2 regions of the Comamonas terrigena NBRC 13299 genome follow, and region 2 is predicted to be linked to the other one. Evidence: riboswitches for the same ligand, from Rfam matches in the RefSeq annotation. Region 2 holds a riboswitch; the other holds the start of a gene.

Region 1 (12,149 bases), 1.6 Mb from region 2:
AGATCTCGTGGAACGCCGGCCCAAAACACTGGGCCTGCAGCACCGCTGGCGGCGCCAGGCGGGCCAGGGCGGCACTGCCCGCCGGGTCCACCACCCGGTCCTGCCCGGCCCACAGCAGCAAGGTGGGAGTGCGCCAGGCCGGCGCCCGGGCCACGACCCGCGCGCCGCCTTCGGCCATGTAGCGCGCCATCCGGCCGCTGATGCGCGGGTGCTGCAAGGGATCGCGGTCATAGGCCTGCACCACCGCCGGGTCGTGCGACAGATGGCGCGAATCCACGCCATTGTGGACGCGCAGATTCGGCAGCAGCCGGGGCAGACTGGCCAGCAAGGCTTTCTGCAACCCCGACAAATGCAGCGCCAGCGCGGGAGAGGACAGCACCAGGCCCTCCACCTGGCATGCACCGGATGCCACCGCGTCCGCCGCCACCAGCCCGCCCATGCTGTGTCCCAGCAGCACCAGGGGCCGGGAGGCCGGCATGCCGGCACGGGTGGCATCCAGCACCTGCGCCAGATCGTCCAGCAGCCGGTCGTCGCTGCTCAGGCCGCCCCGGGGGCCGCCCGACCGGCCGTGGCCATACTGGTCATAGGCCCGCACGGCCATGCCCCAGCCGTTCAATCGCTGCGCCAGCGCGGCATAGCGGCCGGCGTGCTCGCCCATGCCGTGCACGATCAGCACCGTGGCGCGCACCGCCGCCGCAGGCGCCAGCGGCCAGTCGTAGACCGCCAGGGGCGTGCCGTCAGCGGCGGGCAGGAAAGTGGACTCTGTCGGATGCATACCGCGGGGCTCTCCTTGCAGTACCCGGCGCGGTCGGCCGGGAATACCAAAAAAATAGCTGCCTGCGCCCTTTGCGTGGGCTTTGGCAGCTATTTTGGAGAATTCCCTCAGCGACTCAAGCTGTCGCTTCCTCGGATTGCGCCACCGGCATGGCGGCAATCACCTGGGCCACGGCGGCGGTGAGCTTCTTGGCATAGGGCACATGCAGGAACTCATTGGGGCCGTGGGCGTTGCTCTTGGGGCCCAGCACGCCGCAGACCATCATCTGTGCGGTGGGGAAGCCCTGGCTCAGCAGGTTCATCAGCGGGATGGTGCCGCCCTGGCCGATGTAGCCGCAGTCCGCGCCAAAGTGGGCCTGGCTGGCCACATTCAGGGCGGTTTCAAACCAGGGACTCATGCCCGGGGCGTTCCAGCCGCTGGAGCTGGACAGGCCTTCCCAGGTCACCTTGGCCTGGTACGGCGCATTGTCTTCCAGCAGCCGCTTCATCTCCTGCACGCAGGTGGCGGCGTCCACCAGCGGCGGCAGGCGCAGGCTGAGCTTGAAGGCCGTGTAAGGCCGCAGCACATTGCCCGCGTTCTGCAACGTGGGAAAGCCTTCGGCGCCGGTGACGGACAGCGTGGGCTCCCAGGTGCGCTTGAGCAGGGCTTCCACCGGGTCGGTGGTGGTGGGCAGGGCCACCAGCGTGCTGCCGCCGCAGTCATGGTGGGCCCAGGGAAAGCGCTTGTAGGTTTCCTCGCCCAGGATGGCCGCCGTGGCCTTGGCCTGGGCCAGACGCTCGGGCGGCACCTGGCAGTGGAAGCTGGCGGGCAGCATGCGACCGGTTGCGCTGTCCTCCAGCCGGTCCAGCACCTGGCGCATGATGCGGAACGACGAGGGCACCACGCCCGAGGCATCGCCTGAGTGCACCCCTTCGGTCAGGATTTCCACCTTCAGCGTGCCGCTGGCCATGCCGCGCAGGCTGGTGGTCAGCCACAGCTGGTCGTAATTGCCGGCACCGCTGTCCAGGCAGATCACCAGTTCCACCGCACCCAGGCGAGGACGCAGTGCATCCACATAGGGCAGCAGATCGCGGGAGCCGCTTTCTTCGGCCGTCTCGATGATGCCCACGATGCGCGGGTGGGCCACGTTCTGGCGCTTGAGTTCCTGCACCGCCGCCACGCTGGCGTAGACGGCATAGCCATCGTCTGCGCCGCCACGGCCGTAGAGCTTGCCGTCCTGGTACACCGGGGTCCAGGGGCCCAGGTCGCTGCGCCAGCCTTCGAATTCGGGTTGCTTGTCCAGGTGGCCGTACATCAGCACCGTGGGGGCGCCGCTGGCATTGGCTCCGGGCTGGGTGCCTTCCACCTCGAAGAACAGCACCGGTGTGCGGCCTTCCAGGCGCACGATTTCCAGCCTCAGGCCGGGCACTTTCTGCGCTTCCACCCAGGTGGCGGCGTTGCGCAGCACCGTGTCCAGCAGGCCCTGGGCCGCCCAGTCGGGGGCGAACATGGGCGATTTGGCGGGAATGGCGATGTAGTCCTTGAGCTGGGCCACGATGTCGCGGTCCCATTGCTGGCTGACATGCTCCAGCGCCTGTGTGGTGTCCAGCGCGGTGGACGGAATGCGTGCGTTCATGGCAAAGCTCCTGGTCACTGCGGCCCGCACAGGGCGGACGCGAAGCAACCATTGTGCGCCATGCCGGAGCCCCCACAGCGCAGGGGGTGCCAACCCGCCCCGGCCGGCCCGCCGCAGCCGGCGTCAGCGGGGCAATGCCGGCAGTGCTGCGGCCGCTGCCGGCGCCGCCAGATCCAAGGTCAGGGCACCGGCGGGCTGCAGCTTGAACACGCTGACCGCCGCCTCCAGGCCGCTGGCCTGGTCGCGCATGCTGGACGAAGCCGCGGCCGACTCCTCGACCAGCGAAGCGTTCTGCTGGGTCAGCTGGTCCAGCTCGGCCACATCGTGGTTGACCTTGGCCATGCGCTCGGCCTGCTCCGAGGCGCTGGCCGAGATCTCGCCCACGATGTCGCCCATGCGCTGCACGGAGCTGACGATCTCGTCCATGGTCTGGCCGGCGGCCTGGACCAGCTGGGCACCGGACTCCACCTGGTGGACCGAGCTGCCGATCAGCGCCTTGATCTGCTTGGCCGCTTCGGCGCTGCGTCCGGCCAGCGAACGCACCTCGCTGGCCACCACGGCGAAGCCCCGGCCCTGCTCCCCGGCGCGGGCGGCTTCCACGGCGGCGTTCAAGGCCAGGATGTTGGTCTGGAACGCGATGCCATCGATCACACCGATGATGTCGGCAATCTGGCGGCTGCTGTCGTTGATCGCCCCCATGGTGCGCACCACCTGGCCCACCACCTCACCGCCGCGCGAAGCCACTTCCACGGCCGAGGCCGACAGCTGGTGTGCCTGGCGCGCCGCATCAGCGGCCTGGTGCACGCCCTGGGCCGTGTCCACCATGCGCTGGGCCGTGCGCGCCAGCCGGTCTGCGGTGTTGTCGGTGCGCTCGGCCAGATCGGCATTGCCCAGGGCAATCTGGCTGCTGGCGCTGGCAATGTTGTGCGCCGCCAGACTGACCTGCTGCAGCATGGCCACGTAGCGCTGGCGCATGTCTTCCACTTCGCGCACCAGATCGCCAATCTCGTCGCGGCGCGGGCTGTGGAAGGGCTGGGTCAGATCGCCCTGGGCCACCAGGGTCAGCGCCTGCGTCAGCCCGCGCAGCGGCTGGCTCACGCCCCGGCGCAGCACCCAGAACAGGCCGGCGGCCAGCAGGGCCAGCGCCACCGCCATGGCACCCCATACGGCAAACAGCGCACGGCGCTGGCCGGCCATGGCTTCGCGGTCCGAGACTTCGGTCACCACCCACCAGCCGGACTGGGTCTTGCGCACTACGGCCCAGGGGTCGGCCCCTTGCTCCGGCAGCAGCGCGACCGCGTCGCGCACCCAGCCGTCCGGGCTGTCGGCCAGCGCCTGCAATGCGGCCTGGGCCTGGGGAAGGGCCTCCAGCACCTTCTGGCCGGCATGGCTGGGATGGGCCACAAACCGGGCCTGCGCCAGGCTGGTACCCGGGTCGATCACCATGGCACCGCCATGCTCGTACAGGCGCAACCCGGACACCTGACGCAGCAGGCCTTCCTGGAAGGCGCTGAGGTCGGTGCCCACAAACAGAATCCCCACCACCTGGTTCTGCGCATCGCGCAGCGGCGCGTAGTGCGTCATATACGGCTTGCCGAACAGCGTGGCGCGGCCGATGAAGCTCTGGCCTTCGCGCACCCGGGTATAGGCCGCATGCTGGCGGTCCAGCATGGTGCCGATCACGCGCTCGCCCTGCGGGTTGCGCAGCGAGGTGGTGATGCGCACAAAGTCATCGCCCTGGCGGGCAAACACCGTGGCCACGCCACCGGTGTCGGCGCTGAACTTGTCCGGCAACGCAAAGTTGCCGTTCAACACCTCGCCGTCCACCGACAGCTGACCGCTGGCGCTGTCCAGCGCCACATGGCCCGCAAAGTGGCGAGCAAATCCTTCGGAGGCCTTGACCACCATGTCGCGGTTGGCGTGCTCCACCGCGTCGACCGAAGCCACCAGCGCCTGGGTGGCATGGCCCACGCTGGCTACCAGCTGCGTGCGCGAAGCCTGGTTGGTGATGGATGCGGTCACCAGGCTCAGCGCCAGCAACACCAGCGCCACCATCGCGATGGCGATGGCGGTGACCCGGCGGGCCACGGAACGGCGGCCTGCAGCCGCAGAAGAAGAGGACAACATGGAATATCCGCACCTGGACACAAAACGGGCGGATTCTCACATTGCGTTACTGAGTAAGTCCTGACGAACGGCAAAGCCCTGCAATTCGTCCGCTTTTTACGGCAACCGCAGGGCTTTTTGCACCAATACAGGGAATTTTGCCTCTATCGCCGCTGGCTGACGGCTCCGGCCCGCCATCGGCCGCCGGCCGTCCACAGCAGGCACCCTCTGCCGTGCGGCGCCGCTCAGCGTGCGTGGTAGGCGGCAATGGCCTTGCGCCCCTCGGCCGGGTCATCGGTGAAGATGCCATCGATACCGGTGCGCAAAAAGGCTTCGAAGTCCGCCGCCACATTGCCGCGCGTGGCACCGTTCTCCACCGGGTGGGCTTTCAGGGCGGCGGGCAGAAAAGCGTTCTCGGGGCGCAGCGTCCACACATGCACCAGCAGCCCGGCGCGGTGGGCCGCCCCCACCAGGCCGGTGGGCGCAGCGTTCTTGCCCTCCTTGACCGGCACGACCATGGATTTGCTCGGACCAATGCCGTTGGCGTAGGTGGCCACCTGGGCCAGGCCTTCGGGCGTGGTCAGGTCGGCATAACTGGGGCCCCTACCCCGGGCCACGCTGTCGTAGGGCTGACCCTTGGGGCTGAGCAGCTGCACCAGGCGCACGGTGCTGCGCGCGCGGATCCAGCGCAGGTTCTCCACCTCGAACGACTGCACCAGCACCGGCGCCTGGGCGTCGTTCCAGCCGTTGGCGGCCAGCACCTGCAGCAGCACCGGCTCCAGCGGCTTGCCGATCGACAGGAAATAGCTGGGGTGCTTGGTTTCCGGGTAGATGCCCACGGTGCGGCCGGTGCGCGCGGTCTCGGCCTTGGCCAGGTCGATGATCTCCTGCAGCGTAGGCACCTCGAACTGGCCGTCAAAGCGCACATTCGCCGGGCGCACAGCGGGAATGCGTTCGCGCGCGCGCAGCGTCTTCAGCTCGGCCAGCGTGAAATCCTCCACAAACCAGCCGGTGATGCGCTCGCCGTCGATGGTCTTGGTGGTCTTGCGCGCCGCAAATTCGCGGCGGTCGGCCACATCGGTGGACGCCTCCTTCAGGCTGCCGTCGGCGTGGAGCATGGCGATGGCGTTTTCGTGCCGCGCCACCAGCACGCCATCCCGGGTGATGACCAGATCGGGCTCGATGAAGTCCGCTCCGGCGGCAATGGCCACCCGGTAGGCTTCCAGCGTGTGCTCGGGACGCAGGGCCGAGGCCCCCCGGTGGGCAATCAAGGCCGGCTTGGGCGGCCAGGCGCCGGCACGGGGCGCGGTGGGGGCGGCCCCCTGTGCCGCTGCCGCCGCAGCAGGCGCAGGGGCCGGGCTGCTGCAGCCGGTCAGCCCCCACGGGCCCACCAGTGCAGCAGCGGTGGCGGTCAGGCAGTGGCGGCGGGTGATGGCGGGCATGGCAGTCTCCGGTTGCAAAGGTTTTTTCCATCCGCGCAGCGGCGCGGCGCTTTCTGCCCCTGATTTCACCACCAAACAGGCAGTGGTCCTTGCGGCGCCGCGCACCGCTTGCAAAGGGTTTTTCAGATTTCTGCCGCGTCCATGCGGGCATAGGCCTGCAGCCAGCCCAGTCCCTGCGAGGTACCGGCACGCGGGCGGTATTCGCAGCCGACCCACCCGGTGTAGCCCAGCTGGTCCAGCACATCGAACAGATAGGGGTAGTGCAGCTCGCCGCTGTCCGGCTCATGCCGGTCGGGCACGCCCGCAATCTGGATATGGCCCACGCGCCCGGTGGGCAGGTAGTGGCGCAGCTTCATGGCCACATCGCCTTCGACGATCTGGCAGTGGTACAGGTCCATCTGCACCTGCAGCCGGGGTGAATCCACGGCCTGCACCAGCGCATGCGCCTGGTCCTGGCGCTGCAGGTAGTAGCCGGGCATGTCGCGGCCGTTGATGGGCTCGATCAGCAGCGCCACCCCCGCATCCTGCGCCTGCTGGGCGGCCCAGTGCAGGCGCTCCGTCACCAGGGCCTGCACGCCGGCATGGCTTTGACCCGCAGGCAGCAGGCCGCCCATCACATGCACGCGCGGGCATTGCAGGACGCTGGCGTACTCCAGCGCCTGCTGCAGGCCCGCACGGAAGGCCGCGTCCTGCCCGGCCAGGCACAGCGTGCCGCGGGCACCGGCGTCCCAGGCGGTGGCCATGGCGTCCCGCGTCGTGCCGCCCGGCGGCGCGTTGAACAGCACCTGCTGCAGGCCATGGGCACGCAGCTGCTGCGCCAGCTGTGCCGGCGCATGGGCATAGGGAAACAGGTATTCCACCGCCCGGAAACCATCGCGCGCCGCAGCGGCAAAGCGTTCCAGAAACGGCAGCTCGGTGTACATCAACGACAGGTTGGCAGCGAACTGGGGCATGGGCCCATTATCGGAAGCGCCCTGCCCTGCTGTCTGTCACCGGTCTGTCGCAGGCGACGACATTGCGCCCGCCTGTGCGCCAGATCAACCTCTTTCGAGGCAGAACACCGCCGTGCTGGCGCGCAGATTGGGCAGGGTGCGAATCACCTGGCCCTCCCGCAGGCCGAAGGAGTCGACCACGTTCAAGCGGTTCTTGTGCGCCAGCACCTCGAAGTCCTTGTACGTGCCCACGCGGATATTGGGCGTGTCATACCACTGGTACGGCAGGTGGCGCGTGACCGGCATGCGCCCGCGCAGCACCGAAAAGCGGTTGGGCCAGTGGGCGAAATTGGGGAAGGTGACCACGCTCATCCGGCCCACGCGCGCGGTTTCGCGCAACATCGTTTCGGTATTGCGCAAGTGTTGCAAAGTGTTTATCTGCAGCACCATGTCGAAGCTGTTGTCATCGAAGATGGCCAGACCTTCATCCAGGTTCAGCTGCAGCACATTGACGCCGCGCTGCAGGCAGGCCAGCACGTTGTCGTCGCTGATCTCCACGCCGTAGCCGGTACAGCCGCGTTCACGCTGCAGATACTGCAGAAAGGCGCCATCGCCACAGCCCAGGTCGAGCACGCGGGCGCCCTGGGGCACCAGCTGGGCCAGTGCTTGCATGGTGGGGGTGGCGGTCATGCGCGGAACTCCTTGGCAATGCCTTCGAAATAGGCGCGCATCGCGGCCAGGTAGCGGGGGTCGTCCAGCAGAAAGGCGTCATGGCCGTGCGGAGCGTCGATCTCGGCATAGCCCACATCGCGCTGGTTCTGCAGCAGGGCATGCACGATCTCGCGGCTGCGCCCCGGTGCAAAGCGCCAGTCGGTGGTGAAGCTCACCAGGAAGAACTTGGCCAGCGTCTTGGACAGCGCGGCCTTCAGATTGCCGCCGTGCTTCTTGGCAGGGTCGAAGTAGTCCAGCGCCCGGGTGATCAGCAGGTAGGTGTTGGCGTCAAAGTAGCCGCTGAACTTGTCGCCCTGGTAGCGCAGATAGCTCTCGATCTCGAACTCGATGTCCTGGGTGGTGAACTGGATGTCCGGGCCGTTGCGCAGCGCACGGCCGAACTTCTGGTTCATCACATCGTCGCTCAGGTAGGTGATGTGGCCGATCATGCGGGCGATGCGCAGGCCGCGCTGCGGCACCACGCCATGGGCGTAGAAGTCGCCGCCGTGGAAATCCGGATCGGTGACGATGGCACGGCGTGCCACCTCGTTGAAGGCAATGTTCTCGGCGTTCAGATTGGGCGCACTGGCCACCACCACGGCGTGGCGCATGCGCTCCGGATACTGCAGCGTCCAGCTCAGTGCCTGCATGCCGCCCAGGCTGCCACCCAGCACGGCCGCCATCTGCCGGATGCCCAGCCGGTCCAGCAGCAGCGCCTGGGCATTGACCCAGTCCTCCACCGTCAGCACCGGAAAGCTGGAGCCGTACACCGCACCCGTGTCCGGGTTGGTGTGCATGGGGCCGGTGGAGCCGAAACAGGAGCCCAGGTTGTTGACCCCGATGACGAAGAACTTGTCGGTATCGACCGACTTGCCCGGGCCGATCATGTTGTCCCACCAGCCTTCGCTCTTGGGCTGGCCTTCGTAGACACCCGCCACATGGTGCGAGGCGTTGAGCGCGTGGCACACAAGGATGGCGTTGGACTTGTCGGCGTTCAGCGTTCCGTAGGTTTCGAACGCAAGGGTGTAGTCGCGGATGCTGTGGCCGCTTTGCAGCGGCAGCGCATCCGGAAAATGCATGGATTGCGGTGTGGCGATGAAGGACATGAAAAAACCCGGCATCGCTAAAAACGAGGCCGGGTCGATAGATGTCGTCGGACGGGTCTTTAGCAGGATTTATAAAGCGCCCGCAAGCTGTAGCAAATCGGCGCGTGAGCGGCAATTATGCCAAATCCTTGAGCATGGGCGCAAACAGCGCCAGCAAGCCCAGCACCAGGAAAATGACCGCCGACACCAGGTGCACCATGCGGATGGGCACCTTCTTGACCAGCTTGTCGCCCAGCCACACCACCGGGGCATTGGCCAGCATCATGCCGAAAGTGGTGCCCGCCACCACCCAGACATAGGCTCCGCTGTACTGGGCCGCCAGCATTACCGTGGCGATCTGGGTCTTGTCGCCCATCTCGGCCAGGAAGAAGGCAATCAGCGTGGTGCCGAACACGCCCCAGCGGGAATGCTGGGACGTGCCGTCATCGTCCAGCTTGTCGGGAATCAGCATCCACACCGCCATGGCGATGAAGGACAGGCCCAGGATCCAGCGCATGGCGTCCGGGCCGACCATCTGGGTCACCCAGGCGCCCACGGCGCCGGCCAGGGCATGGTTGACCAGCGTGGCCACCAGAATGCCCAGCACGATGGGCCAGGGCTTGCGAAAGCGCGCCGCCAGTACGAGGGAGAGCAGTTGGGTTTTGTCGCCCATCTCGGCCAGGGCGACGATGGCGGTAGAAACAAGGAAAGCGTCCATGGTGGGGTTATCTTGTGTAAATCACGGCCGGATGATTGCGAGCGCGCATTGACCACACCCCGACTCCGGCACGTGGATCGGTGTGTAGTCAATGGTCTCGCCCAGCTCCAACAAGAGAACCGCGTACGCCATAGGGCAAAGCCCCAAGTCTGTTGACGCACGCTTTTGGCACCTTGCGTACCAAACGGGCTACTCCCCAAAGACAAACGGCATTCTACCGCCCCGCCGTGGTGCACTGCGTTTAAATGGGGTTTCCGGGTTTTCTCGGATGACATGTTGTAAGCAGCACAAAGTTGTCTATACCCTGTGAAACTCGCATTCTTATGATTGATAATGCCTTGAGCTTTTGTGCTTATCGCAGAGGCCAGTGCGTTAGCGTCTCTACCGTCGTCACGTTTGCGGACACCTAGGGCTCCATCGCGTTTTCACTTTTTTCCTGGAGTCTCCCATGGGTAACAAACTTTACGTCGGCAACCTGCCGTACTCTTTCCGCGACAACGATCTGCAACAAGCTTTCAGCGAATTTGGCAATGTCAGCAGCGCCAAGGTCATGATGGAGCGTGACACCGGCCGTTCCAAGGGCTTCGGCTTTGTGGAAATGGGCAGCGATGCTGAAGCCCAAGCCGCCATCCAAGGCCTGCACGGTCAAAACCACGGCGGCCGTGACCTGGTGGTCAACGAAGCCCGTCCGATGGCTCCCCGCCCTCCCCGCAGCGGCGGCTTCGGCGGCGGCAACTACGGTGGTGGTGGCGATTTCGGCGGTGGCCGTCGCAACAGCTACTAAATAGCCCGCGCTTTTACGCTTGAACGTCAAAGCGAAAAAAAAGGAACCTTCGGGTTCCTTTTTTGTTTAGAAATGTCACAAATTTGCCCGCCCAACGGTAATGCTTCTTTTGCGCCCCCATTAATAATGTTTTACGGGAATACTCCCGCGGTGATCTGCAGGTCCGGTTTCCAGCGCACAGTGCGATGCAGGCTTGTATAGGTCGAACAAAGAAGGATATTGAGGAGCGATTGATGGGAAATAAGTTGTACGTAGGAAACCTGCCCTACGGCGTGCGTGACAATGATCTGGAACAGGCCTTCTCCCAGTTTGGCACCGTGACAAGCGCCAAGGTCATGATGGAGCGTGACACGGGTCGCTCCAAAGGTTTTGGATTTGTGGAAATGGGCAGCGATGCCGAAGCCAGTGCCGCCGTCCAGGGCATGAATGGCCAACCACTGGGCGGGCGCAGCCTGGTGGTCAATGAGGCCCGCCCCATGGAACCCCGTCCGCCCCGCAGCTTCGGTGGTGGGGGGGGTGGCGGCTATGGCGACGGCGGTGGCCGCCGCGACAGCTACGGTGGTGGCGGCGGTGGTGGCGGCTACAACCGCGACCGCGAAGGCGGTGGTGGCTACGGTGGTGGCCGCCAGGACGGCGGCTTCCGCAGCCCCTATGGCTCGGGCCCACGTGGCCGGGGCGGCTATGGCGGCGGCGGTGGTGGCGGCTACAACGGCGAATAAGCCCGCCGCATTACCTCTGCTGCAAAAAAAAGGCCTCTGACAGAGGCCTTTTTTATGGAAACTTTCCCGTGGATCTTTGCGCAGCCATGCCGGCCACATATTCGGTCCGCGGTATTAACGCCCGGGCTCTAGCACCCCCCGCACGCGCCCCTGCATTTGCACCACCCGCGACACATTGTCGTAATCCAGCTGGTCGGCCGTAAACCGGTCCTTGCCCTGGGTCAGCACCACCGGCAAATGCGATTTCACCCGTTCTTCCTGGGTCCAGGCATGCAGAAACTCGCCTTCAAACTGCATGGCGGACTTGGGCGGCAGAGGCTGCCGAACCACCACCGCATTGCCCCACAGCTGGACTTCCGAGGCATCCGAATTGCTGATGCCTTTCTTGGCCGTGGCCGTGGTCTTGGCACCGTCCGGGGCATAGCCGCGCATATCCACATTCTGGATTTCCAGGGTATCGGTATCGGGGTAATGGTCTGCCTGGTCCCCCCGGATTTCGCTTTGCATACGCCCCTGCACATCGAAATCCTTCACCATGAAGTGGACCATGGTGTAGTCCGGGTCGTGGCCCACGGACCGCTCCTGCGCCGCTTTGGGCGCAGACGGCGCATTGCGCACCAGCCACCACGAACCCAGCGCCAGCAAGGCCATCAGCAGCACCGGCAGGTACAGGGACAGGCTTTCCCAGGAGCGGCGGACAGCTTGGATCATGGCAGATAGGCTTCCAGCAACCGGCGGTAGGCCCCCGTGGCGGTCAACAGCAGGTCACAGACCGCGCGCACGGCCCCGTGTCCACCGGCCAAAGGCGTCACAAAATCCGCAAGCGCCAGGCATTCGGCATGCGCATTGGCCGGCGCGCAGGCCAGCGCACTGCGGCTGAGCATGGGCAGATCAGGCCAGTCGTCGCCCATGGCCGCGGCCTGGTGCCAGTCCAGCCCCAGCGCATCGAGGATGGCCTGGGCGGCGGGCAGCTTGTCTTCCGTGCCGTAGCGCACATGGGTGACCCCCAGTTGCTGCAGGCGCAGACGCAGCGGCGCCGAATCCCGCCCGGTCACCACCGCCGGCGTGATGCCGGCCTTTTGCAGCAGCTTGATGCCGTGGCCATCCAGGGTATTAAAGCGCTTGAGCGTTTCACCCTGCTCCGAAAACAGCAGGCCGCCGTCGGTCAGCACCCCGTCCACATCCAGGAAGAGCACGCGCACGTTCTGCGCCTTCAGCAGCAGGTCGGGGGGAAATTGCAAAGCAGCGTGGGCCATCAGATC
Region 2 (12,149 bases):
GGTGGGTTCGTCGAGCAGCAGCATGTCGGGCTTGGACAGCAGCAGCTTGCACAGGGCCACGCGGCGCTTTTCACCGCCGGAGAGCTGGCCGATCACGGCGTCCCATGCGGGCAGGCGCAGTGCGTCGGCGGCGATTTCCAGCTGGTGTTCGGAGTCCGTGCCGGCGGCGGCAATGATGGCTTCCAGCTGGCCTTGCTCGGCAGCCAGGGCGTCAAAGTCGGCATCTTCCTCGGCGTAGGCGGCATACACCTCTTCCAGACGGGCCTTGGCGTTGTTCACCTCGGCCATGGCTTCTTCCACGGCCTGGCGCACGGTGTGCTCAGGGTTCAGCTGGGGTTCCTGGGGCAGGTAGCCGATCGACAGGCCGGCCATCGGAATGGCTTCGCCTTCGATTTCCTTGTCCACGCCAGCCATGATCTTGAGCAGCGAGGACTTGCCAGAGCCGTTCAGGCCCAGCACGCCGATCTTGGCGCCAGGGAAGAAGCTGAGGGAGATGTCCTTCAAGATCTGCCGCTTCGGCGGCACGGTCTTGGTGACATGGTTCATCGAAAACACGTATTGGGCCATGGATGCTTACGAAAAAAAACTGGGTTTTGGTGAGAAATCTGGGCAACCGGAGGCTGCCGACCAACCATGATTATCGACGCATGCGACAATATGCATAGCCAAGAGCTCCAGTTGCCCTTGGCATCAGCATTTCAGCTGGGGACGACGGACGCTGCTCCAGGCTCCCATTCCTTGAAATCATCTGCCTAAGACTGGCCCGGCAACCAACGCAGGTTGCCCCGACAGGCTGATACCCAGCGCCCCGGACGGGCGCATCGACAAGAATGACATTTGAAGAACTGAACCTGGCACCTGCCATTGTCAAGGCCGTGCTCGAACAGGGTTACGAGAACCCGACACCCATCCAGGCACAGGCGATCCCCGCTGTGCTGACCGGCCAGGATCTGCTGGCCGGCGCCCAGACCGGCACCGGCAAGACGGCTGCCTTCTCGCTGCCCATGCTGCACCGCCTCACGCAAGGCGGCACCCAGGCTCCGGCCGGCGGCATCCGCGCTCTGGTGCTCTCGCCCACCCGCGAGCTGGCTGCCCAGATCAACGAAAACCTCGTCAGCTACGCCAAGTACCTGGACGTGACCTCCACCGTCATCTTCGGCGGCGTGGGCATGAAGCCCCAGGTGGACCGCATCCGCAAGGGCGTGGACATCCTGGTGGCCACCCCCGGCCGTCTGCTGGACCTGCAGCAGCAAGGTCTGGTGGATCTGTCCCAGGTCGAAATCCTGGTGCTGGACGAAGCCGACCGTATGCTCGACATGGGCTTTATCCATGACGTGAAAAAGGTCTTGAACCTGGTGCCCAAGGACAAGCAAAGCCTGCTGTTCTCCGCCACCTTCAGCGACGACATCCGCGAGCTGGCCAACAGCCTGCTGAAGAACCCGCAGTCCATCCAGGTCACGCCGCGCAACACCACGGTGCAGCGCATCACCCAGGTGATCCACCCCGTGGGCCGCGGCAAGAAGAAGGAAGTGCTGCTGCACATCATCAAGGAACACAACTGGAGCCAGGTGCTGGTGTTCACCCGCACCAAGTTCGGTGCCAACAATGTGGCCGACTACCTGACCAAGCACGGCATCAGCGCCATGGCGCTGCACGGCAACAAGAGCCAGAGCGCCCGTACCCAGGCACTGGCCGGCTTCAAGACCGGTGAGCTGCGCGCCCTGGTGGCCACCGACATCGCGGCCCGCGGCATCGACATCGACGAGCTGCCGCACGTCGTGAACTACGAAATCCCCAACGTCCCTGAAGACTACGTGCACCGTATCGGCCGTACCGGCCGCGCCGGCCGCGAAGGCCATGCCGTCAGCCTGGTGTGCATGGACGAAGAAGGCTTCATGATGGAGATCGAGCGCTTCACCAAGCAGGAGATCCCGGTGCAGGTGCTCGAAGGCTTCGGCCCCGAAGCCGATGAGAAGGCCGAACCCATCGCCATGGGCCGCCAGACCATCTGGGGCGGTGCCGGCAAGCCGCCCAGCCGCGACGTGATGCAGGCCGCTGCAAAGGCTGCGCGCCAGGAAATGATGGACCGCATCCGCACCAACAAGGTGGCCCAGGGTGGCGACCGTGCCGCCGGCAAGGGCAAGGGCCCCCGTCCCGCCGCAGGTGGCCAGGGTGCCGCGGCATCCGAAGACGGCCAGCGCCGCCAGGGTCACAGCAACGGCAGCAACCGCCGTGGCAACGACCAGGCCCGTGCACCGCGCCCCGAATTCGCCGGTGAGGGCGACGCCCAGCAACGCCGCAGCGGCCAGGGCTTCAATCGCTCGCGCCAACGCCCCTCGCGTGACAACCCGCGTGCCGATGCACCGCGCAGCGACTTCCCCCGTGACGAGCAACGCGCACCGCGCAGCCAACCCCAGCGCCAGATCCGCGACGGCTACGAAGGCCCGAGCCGTTTTGACGACCAACCCCCTCGCGCCAACGCCCACCTGGGCACCCATGTGGGCGTGATCCGCAATGCCGCTCCGCGCAGCAATGGCGGCGGCGGCAATGGCGGCCAGCCTGACCCGATGCGCACCAGCGTGGACAGCATGGCCGATCGCGGTCGCCGTGGCGGTTTCGGCGGTGGCAACCGCCGCGGTGGCAATGGCGGCGGTGGCGGCAACGGCGGCGGCGGCTTTGGCGGCGGCAACCGCCGTGGTGGTGGCGGCGGCTTCAACCGCTGATCCCGCCCACCTGCAGGCCCTGCGCCTGCAGGTTTTCGAACTGCAGCAGCGCGCCCTGCGCTGACACACGGACTCCCCACGCTGCAGCTAGCATTGCCCCTGCGCCACCCGCACGCCCCTTGCGGCTGCGGAATGGCCTGACCGTGACCCGAGGTACCCGCACACCATGACCACGCCCTCCACTTTCGCCCCCTCCTCCTTTCAGGATCGTTCGGAAGCCCGTTCTGCCCTCTTGCGGTGGCTGAGCGTCCTGGGCGCCGCCACGGTGCTGGCCGGCTGTGCCAGTACCCCGCTGCCCGTCTGGCAACCCAGCCGGCCCGCTCCGGCCCCGGCGCGCACACCCGCACCCGAGGCCGCCGGCGGCTCGCCATCCTCCATTCTGTCGACTGCGCAAACCACGCCGATTGCCCCGGCCCCTGCGCTGGAAGCCCTGCCTTACGCCGGAGAAGTGGCGCTGCGCTTTCCCGATCCCGCCGTGCGCTACCAGACGCCCGGTCTGGAAAACGGCCGCCGCAGCTTCACCACCAATGAAGAGCTGAGCACGCTGCTGCAGACCCTGTCCACCAAGACACTGGGCCAGCCTGTGCGCCTGGGCCTGATCACCATCGGCACCAGCCAGCAAGGCCGCCCCATCCATGCGCTGGTGGCCGCCAAGGCCAGCGCCATCAACCCCGAAGCCCTGGACGAGACCCGCCGCCCCACGGTACTGATCGTGGCCGGCCAGCAAGGCACGGACTTTGCCCCCACCGAGGCGCTGCTTGCCATGAGCCAGGAGCTGGACGCCGGTGGCCGGCTGCACCCCCTGCTGGGCCAGGTCAATGTGGTGCTGGTGCCCCGCGCCAACCCCGACGGCTTTGAAGCCGGCAGCGCCGCCACTGCGGACGGCACGTTGCTGACGCAGGACCACCTGCTGCTGCAGACCCCCGAAGCCCGCGCACTGGCCAAGCTGGTGCGGGACTACCGCCCCACCGTGGTGGTGAATGCCGAGGAATTTGCCGCCATCCACCCCACGCTGGAACAGTTCGACGCCCTGCGCGCCGACGATGCCGGCCTGCAGTACGGTCTGAGCCCCAATGTGCACGAGTTCGTGGCCAAGGCCGAACGCGAGTGGCTGCACCGCCCCATCACCGACAGCCTGACCCAGGCCGGCCAGCGCGTGGACTGGGCCTATACGGCCAGCCCCACCGACAAGGTGCTGAGCACGGGCAGCCCGGCCCCCACCAGCCTGTTCAACATGGCGGCGCTGAAGAACCTGCCCAGCCTGACGGTGCAAAGCCGCGGCGCCGACCTGCAGCGCCTGCACATCCAGCGCCGGGTCCACACCCAGGTGACGGCACTGACGGCCGCGCTGAACGACACCATTGCCCGGGCTGACGACCTGAGCAAGGTGCAGTCCTTTGTGACCCGCGATGTGGCCTCCCAGGCCTGCAAGGGCCAGCTCACCGTGGCCGCACAGGCACAGCAGACGCAGCGCGATGTGGTCATGCTGGACCCGCTGACCGGCGCCGACAAGACGGTGCGCGCCGCCTGGCGCTCCAGCCAGGAACTGCGCCCCACCTTGCAGCGTCCCCGCCCCTGCGGCTACTGGCTGTCGCCGCAAAGCGACCGCGCGGTGGAACGCCTGCGCCTGCTGGGCGTGCAGGTGCAGCGCGTGGCCGAACAGGCCCCGGTGCTCAGCGACGGCTATGCCGCCGCCGGCGCCGATGCCAAGATCAGCGTGGTGCGCAACGCCATCGACGCCGTGCCCGGCAGCTACTTCATCAGCATGAACCAGCCCCTGGCCAATGTGGCCGCCGCCGCGCTGGAGCCCGATACACCCTACAGCTATGTGAAGCAGGGCATCATCCCCACACTGGGCGATCTGGCCCGCGTGATGGCGCCCACCACCCTGGTGTTCGAAGAGGACTGAATAGGACTGAAGCGACCCCAGGCGCAATGATGCGCAGCGGTGCGCAGGCGCTGCGGCGCGGCGCATCGGCAGCCCCTGGCAATTTCGCCCCAGCAAAAAGCCCCGGCGCTCAGGCTCCGGGGCTTTTTTGATCGCTGGTGGGGCTGCGGGGCGACCGGCCTATACCGATCTACTCCGACCTATACCACCCCATTCAGCCTGACAGCCGACCTTCCGAGCAGCCGCGCATGGTGGTGCGCCGCGGCCCGGGCTGGCATCATTTCTTCTTCTTCCAGGCCGCGTAGTACTCGTCGGCCATGCTGCGCAGGGCCCGGCCGATGCGCGCATATTCGAACTCGTTGAGGTTGGCCAGCGAGGCGCGGCCCGAGGGGTGCGGGGTGCCAAAGCCCCGGCCCGGCAGCAGCACGATGCCGGTTTCATCGGCGATGCGGAACAGCAGCTCGTTGGCCGCAAAGCTGCCCTTCACCCAGGCCGCAAACTCGGTGCCATAGAGCTGCTCGGAGATTTTCTCCAGATCCAGCAGGGTGTAGTAGTCCACCGAGTTCTCATCGTCGGGCACCTCGATGCCCAGCTCGGCGTACATCGCGCCCTGGCGCCGGCGGATGACGCCTTTGAGCGCCGCCTTGTAATGGTTGCTCTCGTCCATCAGCGCGAACAGCGAGAACAGCACCATCTGCACCTGCTGGGGCGTGGACAGCCCGGCCGTGTGGTTGAGTGCCACGGTGCGGCTGTCGGCCACCAGACGGTCGATGAACTTCAAGCCGGGGACATCGGTGGTGATGGACGCATACCGGTGCTCCAGCGAGGTCTTGTCTGCCGCAGACAGGGCCGCCAGCTTCTGGTCGATCACATTGTTCTGGTGCAGGGCAATGGTGCCCAGCCGCCAGCCCGTGGCGCCGAAGTACCTGGAGAAGGAATACACCAGGATGGTGTTCATCGGGCACACCTCCACAGTGCGGTGCATGCGCGTTCTGCCACGCCACCAAAATCACGCGAACCGACCACCTGCAATATGGGTCTGCTATAAAAAAACAAACCTCTATGCGAGAAAGCAAACCACGCAGCGTTGGCACTGAAAGCATTTCCTCCATAGAAAAACCCGCCGACAGCGGGATTTTTTGTAGGCGCATACCAATATCTCTTCAGCCCATTTGCGGCCCATCCTGCACATGCCCATCAAAAGCTGGATGGCGGCCGGGCACAGTCAAAAAATGGGACACATTCACACCTCCACGGAATCAGCGCCGCAGTGGATGGCTGTGCAGCGCTTGCCGTGGATATGGCTTCGCTCTCAGACGGCGGACAGGTGCTCGTACAGAATCAGCGAACCAATGGCGATCAGCACCAGGCCGCCCACCGCTTCTGCCCACCGGCCCGTGACATGGCCCAGCAGGCGCCCCACCATGACGCCCAGCGTCACCATGGCGAAGGTGGCAAAGCCGATGCTCAGCGCCACCACCGTGATGTTCACATCCAGGAACGCCAGACCCACCCCCACCGCCATGGCATCGATGCTGGTGGCAAAACCGGTGGCCACCAGCAGCCAGAACCCGTGCCGTGCCGGCTTGCTGATCTCCGGCGCATCCGTATGCTGGAACGCGCCCCGCACCATGCGCAGGCCCAGCACCAGCAGCAGGACAAAGGCAATCCAGTGGTCCCAGGATTCGACATAGTCGGCGGCGGCATAGCCCAGCGCCCAGCCGACCAGGGGGGTGATGGCCTCGATGACGCCAAAGATCAGACCGGTGCGCACCGCCTCTGACCAACGGGGTTTCATAAGGGCGGATCCTTTGCCAATGGCAGCAGCAAAGGCGTCGGTGGACATGGCGAGCGCCAACAGGGTGATGGAAGCAGCGTTCATCTGGGGTTCTGGGAATACGGTCGGGCCTGAGCACAACGGCATGCCACCACTGCCCGACCTGCGTCGCAGTGACATGCCGATGGTCTCGCCAACCGAAGAACGGATGCCTGCGCCACAGCATGAAGATGCCGAGTGTGTTGACGCAGACGCTTCCAGGGCGGAAGCAGGCTACTCCCCAAGGGAACCGAAAGTTTAAGCGCGCTGCGCCCATCTTTGGGAGGTAGCGCCAAAGGCCCTATTTCACGTTCGAAATGGATCGCATTGCACCTGCGAAAGCCGGTGCGAACGGTGAATGGCACGTGCAACTCTGCAGCACCTTTGCGACCCCAGCGCTGCGAAAGCTGCTGCCCGCCATGGCAGAAGCGCTGCATGGATACAGACCAGCCTCCCACCGGGCCCCGGCGCATTGCCCCGGCGCATTGCCCCAGCCCTGCCAGGCATGCCACCAGACACCGGCTTTGCATTCCGCAGCCACCCTGTAGGTGGGCGCTGCTGCGTGAGCAACCGCTGACCGACGCTGTCTTTACACAATTCTGTTTCAGTTTGATACAAACTAGCCGATAAACGGTAGACAGCAGATCACGTTCAAGGAGTCATCAATGAGGCGGTGCATTATCAAAGTCGAAGGGGCGTACTACACCGCCCTGTTCCCCAGCACCTGCGCGGCCCTTGAAGATGCCATGCGGCGCTTTCCCAGGGCATCTGCCATCAGCGTGCGGACCGTGCAGCGCCTGTACCGCTGCATGGCGGTGCACTGATTCCAGTCCAGGACCTACCGTTCACAGGCTTTACCTTTTTGCCGGGCCTGGGAGCGTCTCCTCCCTCCCTCTCTTCAGTTCCCACGCACGCCGCAAGGCACCGGCTTTTTTCTTCGGCATCAGCTGCCAGATGGGGGCAGCCACCAACCACAGGGAGCACGACACGCGATCGCACCCGACGGTCGCCGCGCGCATGGAAGCGATGCACCTGCGCCATCGCATGAGAACAGATACCCTGTTGAGCTAAACGCACGCCACACACCGCACCGGCATTCGGATACCGGCCCTGCGGCTCCTGGCGCAGAGCCGCAGGGCCGGAGGTGGCGTGGTTCGGGCCTCAGCGTGCCGGCACGGCAGTGCGCGCGGCCTGGGCTGGCACCGGGAAACTCCAGGCATCTGCAGGCACGACCGAGCAGAACAGCCAACGTCGCGTTGTGGTGTGCCACGATCTGCTCGGCACGCAGCTGAGGGGTGTCCGCGCAGGTATGGCCATCGGCAATGAGCACGGCCTCCAGGCCCATATCGCGCGCAGCCCGGCAACTGGTGTCCACGCAGTACTGGGTTTTCATACCGGTGATGACCACGCCGCTCACACCGACAGCGCGGAACTTGTCCAGCAGCCCGGTCCCTGCAAAAGCGCTGGGACGGTGCTTTTCAAACACCACTTCACTGCCATCCAGCTGCAGCTCCGGCGCCAGTTCGGCCAATGGGCTGCCGGGGCCGATGGGCGTGCCCACGGGACCGATGTGGCGTGCCAGAAAAATGGGGGCTCCGGCGCGCCGGGCCTGGGCCATCAGCGTGTTGATGGTCTCCAGCATCTCGGTGCAGCGCCACATGGATTCGGGACCGTGGACCAGCCCGACTTGGACATCGAGGACTAACAGGGCAAACATGTATGCATTTCCTTGCGTGGTGCCAGCGGCGCAAGGGCATAAAAAAAGCCCTGTCCATTGCTGGCGGGCCTGGGAAGTGGATCGACTGATCGCTCACGGCACTTCACACGGTCCGCAATTAGCGGTCGTGGAGGTAGTGGTGGTGAGTGTGCAGCGAACCATGGAGCCCCACTGTAGCAAGTTTTTGCACTGCAGCATCTACAGCGACGCTGCCATGGCCGCTGTCGCAGTTGTGGCAGCTCACACAAGCCCCCCGCCGCCCCCAGCGCAGTCCACTCGCCAGCCACCACAGCAGGCCTTCCCTGCTGGCTGGCCTGAGCACGGGCCTGCCCTGCACGGCGCCAGCCCCCAGGGACACCGGAAGCCGGGCGCTGCCGATCGCCGGAGGCATGAGCGCCTTCCCGGGTGCCGGCAAGGCTGACAGCTGCTGGCAGGCGGCTGATGGCAGGCGGGCGCACTGCGAACCGTGCGGGCGAACGAGCACAACGATGTTCCTGCGCAACCTGAATGGGAGCCTGTCGGGAAAGTCTTGCCAAGGTGTAGGCAATGGTGGACATTCTGAAAAGAGAGTCTCGACACCCGTGACCAGGGAGATCTTATGCTTGCAGGAACCACAGAGAAGCCGCTTCGTCCGCAGATTCTGGCGGTGGACGATTCACCGGACAACCTGTGGCTTCTGTCTGGCCTGCTCAAAGCCAAATACCAGTTGAAGCTTGCCAGCTCCGGCGAGAAGGCCCTGGAGATCATTGCCCAGGACACACTTCCCGACCTGGTGCTGCTGGACGTGATGATGTCCGGGATGTCGGGCTACGAGGTCTGCCGCAGGCTCAAGGAGTCGCCCAGAACCCGGCACATCCCCATCATCTTTCTGACGGCCATGACCGGCACGGCCGATGAAACCACCGGGCTGGAGGTGGGCGCGGCCGACTTCATCAGTAAGCCCATCAATCCCCCCATTCTGCTGGCACGCGTGGCATCGCAGCTGCAGGCCAAGATCGGGGCGGACATCCTGCGAAACCAGAACGAGTTTCTCGACTTCGAGGTGCACAGGCGCACCCGTGAGCTGGCAGCCATCCAGGATGTCACCATCCTGGCAATGGCCTCGCTGGCCGAAACCCGTGACAATGAAACCGGCAACCACATCCGCCGGACCCAGCACTATGTGAAGGTGCTGGCCACGGCGCTGAAAGACCACCCGCGCTTCCGCCTGCACCTGGACGGCAATGTGATCGACATGCTGTTCAAGTCCGCGCCCTTGCATGACATTGGCAAGATCGGCATTCCCGACCGGATCCTGCTGAAGCCGGGCCGCTTCGAGCCGCAGGAGTTCGAGGTCATGAAGACCCACACCACCTTAGGCCGGGATTCGATACAGCATGCCGAGGACCAGCTGGGCATGGCGGTGGACTTCCTGAAATACGCCAAGGAAATAGCCTACGGCCACCACGAGAAGTGGGACGGCAGCGGCTACCCGCAAGGCCTCGTCGGCGATGCCATTCCCGTCTCGGCCCGGATCATGGCGGTGGCGGACGTCTACGACGCACTGATCAGCCGCCGTGTGTACAAGGAAGGCATGCCGCACGGAAAGGCGGTGGACATCATGCGCGAAGGGCGCGGCACGCATTTCGACCCGGATGTGTTCGACGCCTTCCTGGGCGTGCTGGACCGGTTTCAGGAGATTTCGCGGACCTATGCCGACAGCCATGCCGACATGCTGGAAAAGCAACGCAGCGTGGAGCTTGCCAAAGGCGACATCGGCTCCATTGCCTAGCCTGCGGGCGCCTTTACCTCGTTGCCCCATCATTGCCCCCTTGCCCGGCCCCTGCGGGCAGCCCCCCCGATAGCGGCCCCCTGCACTGCTCTTGAGAAGAGGCGCTTACTCCATGACTGGTCTGGTTCAGCACTACCACCGCTCTTCGTTGACGGCCAAGCTGGCCACCGCTTTTGCGGTGGTGCTCCTGATGGCGTCCCTGATCAGCATGCTCGGGCTGTACACGGTGGGAAAGGTGAGCCACCAGATCGAGGACATGTACGAGAACGAGCTGCAAGGCATCTCCGATGCGCGGGCCGTGCAGTTCTTCTATGCCGACATGGAGCGTTCCCTGCGCGATGCGCTGCTGACCAACGATGAAGCGGACCATGCCAATGCCATGCGGCAGCTGGACAAGGCGCATGCGGACATCAGCCGTGAAGTGGCGGAGCTGCGCAAACGCATCGTCCAGGAGGACAACCGGCGCAGGCTGGCGGCATTCGACCAGAACTATGCCGCGTACCGCCTGGCCCTGGAGCACATGCTGGAGCTGGCCCGCCAGGGCCGCCTGAACGAGGCCCGGCTGCGCATTTCCAGCCGGGAATTCAGGACGATGGGCGACACCGTGGGCCAGGCCATGGAGGCCATTGCCACCTCCAAGGAGCAGAGTGCCCGCGCCACCCTCAAGGCGGTGCAGGTGCTGGCCGATGAAACCCGGCTGCGCGGCATGGTGCTGCTGGCACTGGGCGGCTTGTCCAGCGTGCTTCTGGCCTGGCTCATCGTCCGCTCCATCCGCGTTTCTGCGGCGGAGCTGCGCACGGCCGTGGAACGTATCGCCGCAGGCGACCTGGAGCAGCAGGTGCCCCACACCGCCTACCAGAACGACGTGGGCGCCCTGGCGCGCGCCGTGACAGTGCTGCAGGGTTTTGCGCGCGAGCTGGAAGTACAGCGGTGGGTGAAGGCGCACACCGCCTCGATTTCGGCGGAGCTGCAGGCCACCCGCACCTTTGCCGAACTGGCGCAGCGCTTCTTCACCTTGACTGCGCCCTTGCTGGGCGTAGGGCATGGGGTGCTGTATCTGCACGAAAAGGCGCAGCGCCGGTTGCGCCTGCTGGGGGGCTTTGCGCAGTGCGCGGGCCAGTCCCAGGAGCCGTACATTCCGCTGGGCCAAGGGCTGGTGGGGCAATGCGCCGTGGAGCGCAGCCCCATTGTGCTGACCAATCCCCCGGCAGACTATGTGCGCGTGGGCTCTGCACTGGGGGAGGCGGCGCCGCGCTCCATCAACGTGCTGCCCGTCATGCGGGGGGATGAACTGCTGGGCGTTCTGGAGATCGCCAGCCTGGAGCCCAGCGCCCCCGGCCGCCAGGCGCTGCTGGATGCCCTGATGCCGTCGCTTGCGGCCAATCTGGAGATCATGGAGCGCAATCTGGCCACCCACCAGTTGCTGCAGGAAACCCAGGCCCAGGCCCGGACGCTGGAGCGGCAGGCCGACGAGCTGGCACGGCAGAAGGACGCGATCAAGGCCACCGAGACCTGGTACCACAGCATCATCGAATCCTCGCCCGACGGCATGCTGGTCCTGGATCCGGAAGGCTGCATCTCTTTGGCCAACCCCCTGGTGGGAACGATGTTCGGTTATGGGGAGGAAGAGCTGATCGGCATGCCCATTGCAACGCTGATCCCCTTCTATGCGCGGGATGGGTATGCCGCACAGCGGGATAGCTTTGCCCAGGAAGGCGGCTCCCACCTGATGGGCGCTGACGGTATCCGTGTGTACGGCCTGCGCAAGGATGGGACGGAAATCCCCATCGAGCTAGGGATCTCCCGCCTGCCCGATGTGGGCGGCCGGGGCGAATGCGTGTGCGCCTCGGTGCGCGATGTGACGCAGCGCCACCGCGCCGAGGACGAGGTGCGCCGCGCCCGCGAACTGGCCGAGGAAGCCACCCGCGCCAAAAGCGAGTTCCTGGCCAATATGAGCCATGAGATCCGCACGCCCATGAATGCCATCATCGGCATGTCGCACCTGACCTTGCAGACCACGCTGAACGCCAAGCAGCGCAATTACATCGAGAAGGTCAACCACTCGGCGGAAAACCTGCTGGGCATCATCAACGACATCCTGGATTTCTCCAAGATCGAGGCCGGCAAGCTGTCCATGGAGAAGGTCGACTTCAAGCTGGCGGACGTGCTGGACCATGTGGCCGACCTCATCGGCATCAAGGCCGAGGATCAGGGTCTGGAGCTGCTGTTCAATA

The links. A riboswitch is a leader RNA that binds a small molecule or an ion and turns the genes downstream of it on or off. The one in region 2 is predicted to bind manganese.
Region 1: linked by a shared signal. The riboswitch ahead of CT3_RS21005 (TMEM165/GDT1 family protein) and the one ahead of mntP (manganese efflux pump MntP) in region 2 are both predicted to bind manganese.

The regions. Positions count from the first base shown of each region.
Region 1 is NZ_AP019749.1:4,645,565-4,657,713, forward strand. It holds gene CT3_RS20970 (alpha/beta hydrolase) at 1-775, opposite strand, end outside; gene CT3_RS20975 (M20 family metallopeptidase) at 891-2,390, opposite strand; gene CT3_RS20980 (Cache 3/Cache 2 fusion domain-containing protein) at 2,514-4,517, opposite strand; gene CT3_RS20985 (glycerophosphodiester phosphodiesterase) at 4,742-5,938, opposite strand; gene otnI (2-oxo-tetronate isomerase) at 6,061-6,891, opposite strand; gene metW (methionine biosynthesis protein MetW) at 6,976-7,560, opposite strand; gene metX (homoserine O-succinyltransferase MetX) at 7,557-8,687, opposite strand; gene CT3_RS21005 (TMEM165/GDT1 family protein) at 8,803-9,384, opposite strand; yybP-ykoY riboswitch at 9,488-9,594, opposite strand; gene CT3_RS21010 (RNA-binding regulator) at 9,833-10,168, shown strand; gene CT3_RS21015 (RNA-binding regulator) at 10,402-10,887, shown strand; gene lptC (LPS export ABC transporter periplasmic protein LptC) at 11,002-11,598, opposite strand; gene CT3_RS21025 (KdsC family phosphatase) at 11,595-12,143, opposite strand; gene CT3_RS21030 (KpsF/GutQ family sugar-phosphate isomerase) at 12,143-12,149, opposite strand, start outside.
Region 2 is NZ_AP019749.1:3,027,434-3,039,582, forward strand. It holds gene ettA (energy-dependent translational throttle protein EttA) at 1-567, opposite strand, end outside; gene CT3_RS13755 (DEAD/DEAH box helicase) at 831-2,723, shown strand; gene CT3_RS13760 (M14 family metallopeptidase) at 2,890-4,632, shown strand; partial or broken gene CT3_RS13765 (bifunctional aspartate transaminase/aspartate 4-decarboxylase) at 4,889-5,578, opposite strand; gene mntP (manganese efflux pump MntP) at 5,924-6,493, opposite strand; yybP-ykoY riboswitch at 6,513-6,675, opposite strand; gene CT3_RS21420 (hypothetical protein) at 7,093-7,251, shown strand; gene CT3_RS13775 (cysteine hydrolase family protein) at 7,371-8,144, opposite strand; gene CT3_RS13780 (response regulator) at 8,743-9,915, shown strand; gene CT3_RS13785 (response regulator) at 10,028-12,149, shown strand, end outside.